Regions from separate parts of the Parabacteroides sp. AF39-10AC genome, predicted to be linked through region 2. Evidence: riboswitches for the same ligand, from Rfam matches in the RefSeq annotation. Region 2 holds a riboswitch; each other region holds the start of a gene.

Region 1 (4,263 bases), on a different contig from region 2:
ATGTTCAGTGAAGGCTCATTGTCATCATCACAGCTGACAAACGAGAAAGACATCAATGCACACAAGGCAGAGACACAAACTAAATTCTTCTTTTTCATTACTTTACTTTTATAGTTTACTAATAGGATAAACAAATACTTAAACGCCAAGAACGGCCCGGCATGGGATAATACTGAATAACATCATAATTCACGTTCGCAAGATTTAACAATTCACCTTGCAAACGCAAACCGAAATATCGAAAACGAAAATCTCGATTTATAGAAATACTCTGTTCTATATAAGAATCAATCCTGTTCCGATCTATATTTTGCGGCAATGCATAACGATCACCAACCGCAGTCAGTATATAAGAGACATTTACCCATGGATTTTCCAAGGTTACGGAAACCGTGCCAGAATGACGAGGTGTATAAGGAATCTGATCCTTATAATTCTTAGCTTCCGGATCTGTCACATCAACCGCGTATTGAAAAGAATAAGTGGAAGCCAAAAGCAAGCTCATTCGTAAGGGCAATCGGAATTGTGTAGATAAATTTACATCTACCCCTTTAATATCCACTTCGCCCATATTCATCATCTTCCAAACATACATGGTAGGTAAAGCCACGATCTTATCTTTCACCGTATTATAATATCCATCCGCCGAAATACTGAAATGCCGCAGCCAATCCCCACAGGAAGAACTCCATGTTACCCCTACATTATATTGGGAAGTTTCTTCCGGTTTCAAATTTGTATTTCCCATACGGAGGTAATACAAGTCCGTAAATGTAGGAACCCGGAATATATCTTTGTAAGAGGCACGTATCCGCAAAGTACTTTCCGAGAATGGCCGCCAAGACAAACTTACAGCCGGGGATAAACGCCTCTTATCATCCGGTTTTTCCCCTTGCTCCACTTTATCAGTGATATATGTTCCCAATAAACTAGCGGTAGCCGTGAATCGACTGTTCTTATATTGCACCGCTAGTACTGATTGAGAGGCCATTCGCTTTGGATTAGGGCCGTTCACAAAATTATTGTCCAGCATAGAGCGAGTTAAATCCGTAGTCAACGTCGCCGATACATACTTTATAGGAGTATACAGCAAACCTACAGAGCCATAATACTCATTCTGTGTATTCAAATCGACTTGTTCGCCCGCAGCATATTTATCATTTATATCTAAATAACGAGTAAAAGCATAATTATACTTAGCCATGGCCCGTAGCGTAAATTTCTCATTAAGAACATTCTTATACCCCGATTGCACGAAAAAGTTATTATCCCATAATCGTTCAGAAGTGTTCTTGTTATATAAATTAACAGAACCGGGAAGCCCCCGCTCCGAATCAAAATAGTACGCCTTAAAGGAAAGTTCGCCTCCCCTTCCAAAATCGCCGAATAGATTACCTTCCAAATGGAAAGAATGGATATCGCTATTTCTTCGCTTCTCTCTCGTTTCCAATTCCCCATTAATTAATGTATAGGGATATTGTCCATCCGCACGCACGAAATCACCATGTAAGGATGCGCTCCAACGCTTTCCTAATTTTTGATCATAATGCAGCACAGGATTAAAAAGCCCGAAGGAACCTCCCTTAACCTTAAGATAAGTATGAAACGATTTGTCTTTAAACGTGGGCTTTCCGGTTTGTATATTCAAGGCGCCTGCCGAAGCATACACCCTTGCCGTTTGGAAAATGTCATCCGACTGCCCGATTGACAAGGAAACCATCTCCACATTATCCAACGAGAAACGGCTGATATCGACTTGCCCGCTTTGCGCGTCCGTAATCGTCACCCCATCGTAACTGACGGCGGTATGCTTCGCCCCCAAGCTACGTACCGAGACCGTTTTCAATCCTCCGATCCCCCCATAATCCTGTACCGTAACTCCCGAGAAGCGTTTCACGGCCTCGGATAGGTCTTGTACTCCCAAGCGATCGATTCCCGCCCGGTCCATAATTTGCAAAGGCGTACCTTCACGGGTGACCGACGGACGTACCTTCTCCACCACTTCCACCCCGGAAAGCTCGTGATAGGCCGTCGTATCGATCTGTTGACCGTAAGCGACACCCAAAGAGAATAACCATGCGCTAAAAACGCATAGGCATCTTATAAGATATAAATCTCGCATAGCAACATTTAGATTTACCAACGTCTTCACCCGAAACGTCGCATAACAAAATCATGGCAGGTTTTCTGGCTCGTCCACCCTCTGTCGGCTACCTTCCCGCCTATCCGATAGGCAGTGGCAACAAGATTTGCCGGGGCTCCAAGGACTTACAGCTACGGGTACAGCTCCGGACTCGCACCGGATTCCCTTTTACTGATTATTATCGGAATCGATAACATCTACACCTTGATTGGCCGCAAAGATACATGTTTACTTTTTGATTAGCAACAAAAAAGCCCCCCGGCGAATCACTTCGGCGGAAGGCTAGGGAGTTTACACTTTTCTAAACATTACTAACAACAAAATATTTATTCTATGTATAAAAGAATAATATCATTAACTGTGCGGTCAACACACGCAAAAACATGGTCAATGGATAAACCGTCGCATATCCAACCGCCGGCGCATCATTTCCTGCCGCCATATTGGAATAGGCTAACGCAGGAGGATCGGTCGTACTTCCCGCAATCAATCCCATCAACGTAAAATAATTCAGTTTATAAAAATACCTTCCCACACAACCGATAATCAGTAGAGGCAATAACGTTATTATAAAACCATAACCGATCCAAGCTACACCACCCTTATTGACTATCGTATCGACAAAACCTTCACCCGCACTCAATCCCACGCAGGCGAGAAACAACGTGATTCCTAATTCCCTCAATAGTAAATTAGAACTTTGCGTGGTATAAGTAACCAATTTATAACGATAACCGAACCGGCTTATCAATATCGCAACGATCAACGGACCTCCCGCTAATCCTAATTTCACCGGTTGAGGAATACCCGGAAAACTAATAGGAAGACTTCCCACGATAATACCCAAAACTATACCAACAAAAATAGTCACCAAATTAGGTTCATTCAAGCGTTTCATTGAATTACCCAGCGTCTCGGCAACTTTCTCCACCGCCAATTCACTACCGACCACTGTCACCCGGTCGCCTATTTGCAAGACCAGATTAGGAGTAGCTACCAACTCCAGCCCCGCACGATTGATCCGAGTCACGTTAATTCCATGTAAACGGCGTAACTGCAAAGCCCCTAATTGCTTACCGTTGATTTCAGACCGGGTAACCAAAATACGCCGGCTGATAAACTGGCTTTCCGCCGGAATCCATTGCTTACGATCCATCTGTATTTCTTGACCGATAAAAGTCTTTATCGCCTCCACGTCATGCTCTGCGGTAATAACAAAAATCTTATCATCCCCATTCAATACCGTGTTCCCCGCCACGATCTCTATCCGATTCGTATCGTTACGTAAAATACGGGAAATAACAAATTCACGGTGTTCCAACAATTTAGATAGCTCACTTACGCTACGACCAAAAATCGCCGGATTCTTCACCACCAAAGAGATAGGTACAGCCTCTCCTCCCGATTCCGTATCCGTCTCTTCTTCCAATTGTTCCGTCTCCTTCGCAAAAGAGATACGGAAAACATAACGGATAAAAATCATCGACAAGATAATGCCGATCACACCTAACGGATAGGCAACCGCATATCCTAAAGCGATCGTTTCATCCGAGATCCCCGTCATATCTGAATAAGCCTGTTGAGCAGCGCCCAATCCCGGTGTATTCGTCACTGCTCCGGATAAGATACCTACCATTGTCGGTATAGGAATGCCTGTAATATAATGTATAATCAAGGCAGTAATCACCCCTAGAAAAACAATACCGCAAGCAAGCATATTCAACGTGATCCCTCCCTTTCGAAACGAAGAGAAAAATCCGGGGCCTACTTGCATACCTACCGAGTAAACAAATAAGATCAAACCAAACTCTCTAAAAAAATGAACGACCGACGGATTCGCCGTAAAACCGAAATGCCCGAGAAAGATCCCGACAAACAGTACCATGGTAATCCCTAAAGAGATACCGAATAGCTTCAGTTTACCAAGCTGGATCCCCAGAGCGATCACAACGGATAACAAAAGGATAGAATGCCCTACCCCTTCTCCCCATAACAATTCATTAATCCATTCCATATCTATTCATGTATATATTAATTTAAGATAAAAAAGTACCTCTGGCGAATCACTTCGGCAGAGATACACATATTGAACATTTAGTATCCCAGTTTAATCTGGCATC
Region 2 (4,263 bases):
GTCCTGTTTGCACATTATATACATCATTTGCCATTAAATCGGGAAGACCGATCTCCGTCCCATAGAAGTCGCGGTTAAAACCTCCGCGAACATCTAATATGTCACGTTCCGTCATTTTAGCTTGCAATGCCAGATAACCGGAAAAGCGACGGTTGCCATTATCACGCCAGCCCTCTTGATCGGAAAAGTTGACATTGGCGTAATAATTGACCGGACCGACCAATTTACCGCCCATGCCAAGTGTCGCCTCTTTATTCTCGTAACTACCGTAGGCCAATCGAGCATTAACGCTCTGTTTCTCTGACGGGGATTTACGAACGATATTCAAGGTTCCACCTACGGCTGAATGTCCGTAAAGTACAGAAGCCGGTCCCTTTAATAATTCAATAGACTCGATACAGGATAGATCGGGTACGGGATAAGAGTTGTTTATTGCCGAACGTTCATCGCGGATACCGTCTATCATCATGATAGAATGATCGAAACCACGGATCGACAATTGTTGAAATGCGCCATAAGATGTCTGGAATCGTACGCCCGGCATAAAGCGTACCGCATCTTGGATATTACGGATACCTCGCAACTCCAAACTACTCGCCGTAATGCTATTAATTGAAATAGGAAGATATTTCATAGGTACGTCCAACTTCGTGATTTGTGGACGTGGCTTGCGTGCGGCGGTCGCTACGACTTCTTGAATATTGAATGTCGTATCGGCGAAATTCGTGTACTCATTCTTGTGTTGTGCCTGCATCGTACTGATACATAAGGCTGTCAACGGTAAGATTGTCAAAACTCTTTTCATATATTTAGCATTATAACTGTTTATTGTATGCATGTGAAATCCCTTTCGAAAGAAATTCCATTTTCCTTCGAATGAAAATTTAGTTTCTTTCGGAAGGAATTACTTTTTCTTCCGAAAGGAATAAAACATAGATTTGGAGAACTTTTTTAGTCCTTCTCTACCGCATAAGCTTTCTTCTTATCAACGATATCGATCATCTTATGTTTAGCCATGAAACGGGCATGTTCGATGAAGATCTTCTGGATATCCGGATTCTGTCCCAGACCTTCCATAAATACGCTTACCTCGTAGCCTTTCTTTTCCAATTCCTCTTTCCAATCACCGGCGATATCGTTTTTCGCATGGTCTCCGGCGACAAACATAAATGGCATCAACAAGACTTTTTTCGTTCCATTGGCCTTTACTTGGGCTACCATCGTATCAAAAGAAGGATAGCCCTCGATGGTTCCTACGGAATAATCCTTGAATCCCTTCTCCTTCAACATATAATCCAACATGGCATATTGGGCCGTCGCCGGTGTATAAGTGCCATGGCCTACCAATAAAGTAGCGCCTTCTTTCGCCCCATTTTTTGTGATAGCGACGATTACCGCCTCATAATCCTCCGGTGTATACAATAAAGGATTACCGATACGAATCTCCTTGAAAGAAGATTTCATGGTGGCAACATCCTTACGTAAGGATTCCATCTCGATACCTTCGATTATATTCGTGGATTGGATCAAGACATGTGTATAACCATCAGTCTTTAACTTTTCCAAGGCCTCGATCGGGTTCAGTTTCTCTACGCCACGAGCTTTTAAGCGGCGCATTACAATGCGAGAAGTCCATGCCTCACGCAACTCAACATCCTTGAAAGCTTCTTTCGCTTTTTGATTGATCGCATCGATTGTCAAGGCACGGGTATCATCATGGGTCGTTCCAAAATGTACCATCAATAAAGCGGCCTTATCGCCCGGTTGTAAAGAGGCGAATAAATCGGATGCTACAAAATTCTCGCCATCGTGCGCACGACAAACTAGGCTGATGACCAGCAGGAAGAAAGATAGTAAGTGTTTCCTCATCATATGAATATATTAATAATTAGATTACATATCAATCCCACGGAGACAACGTATTATTACGTCTCCAACATCTTTTAGATATAGGTGATATTTCTATCCTCTTAATTACTCCTGACCCCGGGAGGAATTAATCATTACTTCGCTTGGCAGGTTTCCTGACTGGCTCGGAAAGCAACCTTCCCATCTTTCTTAAGACAGTGGCATAGCAGAACGCTTTCCTTTTCAAGAGCTTCACAGTAGCGGGCACTGTTCCGGATTCTAACCGGATTCCCTTTTATAGAGTTGTCGGTAGACAAACTCTATCACCTAAGCGGTCGCAAATTTATATAAATAATCCCGAAATGTAACAACATCTTTCAAATAATCCCTGTTCCAATAGCATCTTTTTTGTTTAACATCAAATAAATAGATATGGAATGGATAACTAATTTACTTCAACATTATCCGGAGCTAGCTATTTTCATAACCTTAGCTCTCGGTTTCTGGATTGGCAAGTTTAAGATAAAGAAGTTCACGCTGGGAACGGTTACCAGCGTATTATTGGTCGGTGTATTGATCGGGCAATTAAAAATCGATATAAGCGGACCGTTAAAGTCCGTCTTTTTCTTGATGTTCCTCTTCGCTGTAGGATATAGCGTTGGGCCACAGTTCTTCCGGGGATTGAAAAAGGAAGGTCTTCCTCAAATGCTTTTCGCCGCCGTCATGTGTATATTTTGTTTGATCGCTCCTTTTTTGTTAGCGAAACTTATGGGATATAACGCAGGCGAGGCCGCAGGATTATTGGCGGGCTCCCAGACGATGTCGGCGGTATTAGGAGTTGCCGAAGATACGATCGGACAGATGAATATTAGCGATACGGATAAAAGCGCTATGGTCAACGTGATGCCCGTGGCCTATGCGGTAACTTATATTTTCGGTACGGCAGGGTCCGCATGGTTGGTGAGTGATATCGGGCCACGTCTTTTAGGAGGACTCGACTACGTGAAAAAAGCGTGTAAAGAACTAGAGGCTAAAATGGGAAATAACGACGAGAGCGAGCAACCGGGCTTTATGCCTGCCGCCCGTCCGGTAACTTTCCGGGCCTATAAGATTAGTAATGAATGGTTCAAGGAGGGTAAAAGCGTAAAGCAGTTGGAGGAATATCTGGACCAATTGGGACGGCATTTGTTCGTGGAGCGTGTCCGTATTAATAATGTAGTGACCGATGTTAAACCGGATTTGGTTTTACATACCGGAAATGAGGTTGTTCTAAGTGGCCGCCGGGAATTCGTGATCGGAGAGGAGAATTGGATTGGCGACGAGGTCAACGACATTGAATTGCTCGATTTTCCGGCGGAGACGTTACCCGTACTAGTGATCCATAAGGAATACGTGGGGAAAAAGATTTCCTATCTACGCAATCAATCGTTCATGCATGGTGTTAGCATCAAGTCCATAAGGCGTGCGGGTATCAATATCCCGGTCTTGGCCGCTACGGTAATAGATTCCGGTGATATGCTGGAATTGGTAGGCATGAAATCAGAGGTAAATAAAGCGGCTACGGCTTTGGGATATCCCGATCGCCCAACCAATCAGACCGATTTGATTTTCGTGGGTATCGGTATTTTCTTAGGGGGAATTTTAGGTTCGCTCGCAATTCATTTCGGGGGTGTCCCGATCAGCCTAAGTACGAGTGGAGGTGCTTTGATAGCCGGACTCATCTTTGGATGGCTTCGTTCTAAGCATCCGACGTTCGGGCGTATTCCGGAACCCTCCATCTGGATATTAAATAATTTGGGATTGAATATGTTTATCGCCGTAGTCGGTATCACGGCGGGTCCCAGTTTCGTGACCGGATTGAAGGAAGTCGGTATAAGTTTATTTATTATCGGCGCTTTAGCGACATCTATCCCGCTTATCATCGGTATTCTGATGGGACGTTACGTTTTTAAGTTCCATCCGGCTATCACTTTAGGTTGTACGGCAGGCTCACGTACGACAACCGCAGCGTTGGGAGCGGTGGAAGATGCCGTAGGAAGTGAGACTCCAGCCTTGGGCTATACCGTTACCTATGCGGTAGGTAATACTTTATTAATTATCTGGGGTGTCGTTATCGTACTAATCATGTAATATATATAATGTATGGAAAAGAAGAAAATACAGATCACGAGAGAATATGAGAAAAAGATGTCGGAGATTAGCCCTTTCGAGCTAAAGAACATCTTGATAGAGTTAGCGGATGAAAGCGCTCGTAAAAGTACGCACATCATGCTGAACGCCGGAAGGGGAAATCCAAACTGGATCAGTACGGTTCCACGGGAGGCGTTCTTCCTATTAGGGCAGTTCGCCTTGGAGGAATGCCAGCGGGAAACCGAATTGGCAGATGAGATGGCCGGAGCCGCAGGGATTCCCAAC
Region 3 (4,263 bases), on a different contig from region 2:
ATAAGAACAAAAAGAAAATGATGACAGACAAGGAAGTATTGTTGTTACGGCGCAAACTGGATCTTTTGCTCCGTACAGGAAAGTTGTTGATGGAAAGCGCCGCCGACACGAATCGTATCGAGCGAAACATGAAACGAGTTGCCGCCTTTATGGGGATCCCCGAGGAGAAGTTGCATATCGATATCCGGTGGACCATGATCATGGTAAACGTAAGCGATGAGCGAAACTCATTCTCCAAATTCCAGAAATGCGAGAAGCATGGCATTAACATGACGACAATCTCACAGGTAAGCAAGCTTTCATGGCGGGCGATCGAGCAAGATTATTCCTTGGATAAATATGAGGAAGAACTGGAGAAGATCGTTCACCAACCCCGGAATTATACCCCTTATATCGTAGCTATCGGAGCGGGATTCGCATGCGGAGGATTCTGTAAGCTATTCGGATGCGACTGGATGGCATTCCTATTCGCTTCCATTTGCGCTTTCGTCGGGTTTAGGGTACGGGCCCGCTGTGTCGAGGCTGGACTTAACGTATATATGAGTATCGCTGCGGCCGCTTTCGTATCCACCTGCTTGGCATACGCATCCTCCTTCTCCGGGCTATCCGACACTCCTTATCATCCATTATTAGCCTGCGCTTTATTTATCGTGCCGGGCGTACCCTTGATTAACTTCGTGGATGATATGCTAGACAATCATTTGCTTGTCGGCATCACCCGGGCCTCCAATACGGTCATGATGGTAGCCGCCATGACTTTCGGTATCGCATTCGCCATGCGGGTACTTGTCATGAATGATGTCGAGATAGATCATAAGTTCAGTGAATTAAATATGGTTCCACATGACCCGTACTACATATATGCATTAGCGGCAGCTATCTCCGCCATAGGCTTCTCCATGATATTCAATATTCAACGCCGATTATTATGGGTGGTAGCCGTAGGAGGTATCATTGCGGTATGTACCCGTAACTTTGTGAACTTCGAATTAGGTTATGGTCCTGTGATCGGCTCGTTTATGGGAAGCTTCGTAGTCAGCCTCCTTGCCGTAAAAGCGGTTCATTGGTGCCATGTTCCCAATCACGTATTGACGATTCCATCTGTCATTCCTATGATTCCGGGAGTACTCATGTATCGCTCATTACTGGCATTTATAAACCTGCATGGAGTAGTCGGTGAGGTCACAAACGCATTCTTCAACGGGATCAATTCCGCACTCATCATTCTTTGTATCTCACTCGGTGTAGCTGTCCCGAACATCTTCGCCCGTCGTTACATCGCCAAAGATCGCCAACGACATTTACAAGAGGAACTGGAAAAGCGCCGGGAAAGAGGAAAGTTCATTGAATGGTGAAAAAACTTTTCCATAAAGATTAGTCCGGGAAAAACTATCGCATAAGGATATGCCAAATTGTTTAACACGTTCAATATATTTAACATATTTCATTAAAAAAAGCCCTATCAATACTATACTTTTGTGATGTCTTGGTGATAGACGTTGCATTCTGCAAGTCTATAAAAGGGAATTTCGGTTAGATTCCGGAACAGAGCCCGCTACTGTAAAACCCGTAAAGAGGAAAGCTTCTTCATGCCACTGTCTTTTCTAAAGATGGGAAGGTCGCTTTCCGGGTTAGTCAGGAAACCTGCCAGATAAAAAAAGAAATAGATTCTCCCGGGATTTGGGGAACTAGTGGAACGATTACATTAGAGATGTAAACTGCGTAATTAATTTTTATACATTATGAGACACTTTTATTTGTTCCTGCTAATTGTTAGCGGGATTGTTTTGTGTGGCACCCGGACGGTCGCTCAAAGTAGGCCATCCGAGGGAAGTTCCAGAGTCATATCCGGTACGGTCGTAGATGAAGACAACAAGGCGATGGCAAACATTGTCATTTACATTAAGGGTACGGATATACGGGTTATTTCAGATACGGATGGGTATTTCTCCTTATCACTAAAGGACACGAAGGACCACGTACTAATCACCAACAGTTACAACACCGTCTCGGCGATCCGGGATATTCCCGCGGGAGAAGGAATTTACGAGATGGAGATTCAGTTATCTTACAAACTATTAGGATTACCCGAGGTAGATATCGTCGGGGCAAAACCACAGAGTTATAACTCCGACATCGCTAATTCGGCTACCCGTATGGATATCCCCGTGATGGAAATACCCGGAACCGTAGGCATAGCGACCCGGAAATTATTGGAAGACCAACAGGCTACCACCATGACCGAGGCCGTAAGGAACCTGGGCGGCGTGAAAGGCGGACCTTCCGGCGAGGCTTCCAACATCAACGAGGTCTTCTCTTCCCGTGGTTTCTCCATGACGAACTCCCGTAACTATTTCAGGAACGGGGTACGATACCTAAAGTTCTCGAACGACGCGCTATCCAGTATCGAGCGTATAGAGATCCTCAAAGGCCCGGCATCTGTCCTTTATGGAGCGGTAGAGCCCGGAGGTATCATCAACTTTATCACCAAGCCGACCTTATATACGCCCCGGTATGGCGCTACGATCAGATACGGCAGTTACGACTATAAGCAAGCCTCTATCGACATTTCCGGCCCGCTGAACACCAAAAAGACCATCCGTTACCGCTTGAACGGAATGTATGAAGATGCCGACAAATTCAGGAAACCGCAAAACAGCAAACGATACGACATCACCCCAGTCATCGACATTGACTTAGGACGCAAGACCACCCTTAATATCGATGCCGATATCTTCCGGGATAAAAGGACACAGGATCCGGGCGTTTTGCATATCAACAATGAGGTGATAGATAACGGATTCAAGACATTCCTTGGCGAACCGTGGGCCTATGGCAAGTTTACCAATAATAGCGTTGGTTTCCAGTTGACCCACCGTTTCAACCAGAACTGGTCATTCAGAAGTTCCGCCCGCCAATATTTCACGCATGAGGATCGTCTGTATTTCCAGATGAAAACCCCTCAGAAGGACAGCACGATTACCCGCCGTTTGGCACATTGGGACGCAAAAATCAATTATACCAATGTATTGGAGGAATTGAACGGCAGCTTCAAGACGGGCTTCATCCAGCATAAAGTAATAGCGGGCTTGGAATACGGATGGCTTACCAACCGAAGGAAAGTAAAAGGGAATATGTACACCCCGATTAGTTATGTTCATCCGGAATATTCCGAAGAACCAGTTGATTTCGAGATGGAACAGAGTACAGACTTACGTATCACCCAACGTACCTACGCAATCTATCTACAAGACCAAGTAAGCTTTTCCGATCAATGGAAGTTATTGCTTGGTGCCCGTGCGGACTGGGTGAACGATAAACAAGATAATTATATTAAGGATAAAAAAACGGATGAAAACAACTTTGCCATCTCGCCTCGTGTGGGTCTTGTTTATCTGCCCATGCCCGACTTGAGCCTATATGCTACCTACAGTCAGTCTTTTGTCCCTCAATCCGGGCAAACGAAGGATGGCGAGGCATTCGACCCGATTACCTCTAAACAATGGGAAGCGGGAGTCAAGAAATCATTCTTCAACGATCGCTTGAGCACCGGCCTAGCCTTCTATACCTTGTCGAAGACCAACTTGCCGACGATAGACCCAGAAGACGAGGAATATAAGATACTGATCGGCAAGCAGACCAGCAAAGGTATAGAGTTTTCGGTAAACGGAGAGATCACTCCCAGTTGGAGCGTAGCCTTCAATTACGCATATACGCATGCCGAGGTAACGAAAACGAACGACGAGACCTATCCCGTAGGTACGCAACTGGCCAATATCTCACCAAGCCAGTTCAACCTATGGACCTCCTACCTAATCCGTAAAGGCCCGGTTAAAGGCTTATCTTTCGGCGGTGGTTGGTACTTCCAAGGTAAATCCTACGGAAACATGGCACATACGATCGATCTGGACGCCTATCATCTGGTTGACTGTTTCGTGGCTTACAAGCGCAGTTTCTACAAGATCTCGGCGAACTTGAAAAACGTATTCAACCAAGAATATTATACCGGATCCCAAGGGAACTATCTTTTATTCCCCGGCTCGGCCAGGACGCTGATGGTTATGCTAGCGGTCAACTTCTAAAAAAGGCACAAGACATGTCGCATAATTCGATCATTAGAAAGATCATAGTAAAGTTACATTTATACACCGGACTCATATTAGGGCTAATAATAACCCTAATATGCCTCTCCGGCACAGCGATCGTGTACAAGCCGGAACTTGAAAAACTATCTGTCAAGGATATCGCTTTTGTCAAGCCAGC

The links. Region 2 has a riboswitch for cobalamin ahead of DW033_RS02485 (sirohydrochlorin cobaltochelatase). Riboswitches for the same ligand answer to the same signal wherever they lie in the genome.
Region 1: linked by a shared signal. The riboswitch ahead of DW033_RS18480 (TonB-dependent siderophore receptor) and the one ahead of DW033_RS02485 (sirohydrochlorin cobaltochelatase) in region 2 are both predicted to bind cobalamin.
Region 3: linked by a shared signal. The riboswitch ahead of DW033_RS09175 (TonB-dependent siderophore receptor) and the one ahead of DW033_RS02485 (sirohydrochlorin cobaltochelatase) in region 2 are both predicted to bind cobalamin.

Annotation. Positions count from the first base shown of each region.
Region 1 is NZ_QTLP01000024.1:8,932-13,194, reverse strand. Features, by position in the region: gene DW033_RS18485 (DUF5074 domain-containing protein) at 1-98, opposite strand, end outside; gene DW033_RS18480 (TonB-dependent siderophore receptor) at 119-2,122, opposite strand; cobalamin riboswitch at 2,160-2,365, opposite strand; gene DW033_RS18475 (putative transporter) at 2,475-4,157, opposite strand.
Region 2 is NZ_QTLP01000002.1:139,537-143,799, forward strand. Features, by position in the region: gene DW033_RS02480 (TonB-dependent siderophore receptor) at 1-805, opposite strand, end outside; gene DW033_RS02485 (sirohydrochlorin cobaltochelatase) at 952-1,869, opposite strand; cobalamin riboswitch at 1,997-2,194, opposite strand; gene aspT (aspartate-alanine antiporter) at 2,281-3,978, shown strand; gene DW033_RS02495 (bifunctional aspartate transaminase/aspartate 4-decarboxylase) at 3,991-4,263, shown strand, end outside.
Region 3 is NZ_QTLP01000008.1:16,799-21,061, forward strand. Features, by position in the region: gene DW033_RS09170 (threonine/serine exporter ThrE family protein) at 18-1,355, shown strand; cobalamin riboswitch at 1,471-1,667, shown strand; gene DW033_RS09175 (TonB-dependent siderophore receptor) at 1,743-4,082, shown strand; gene DW033_RS09180 (PepSY domain-containing protein) at 4,097-4,263, shown strand, end outside.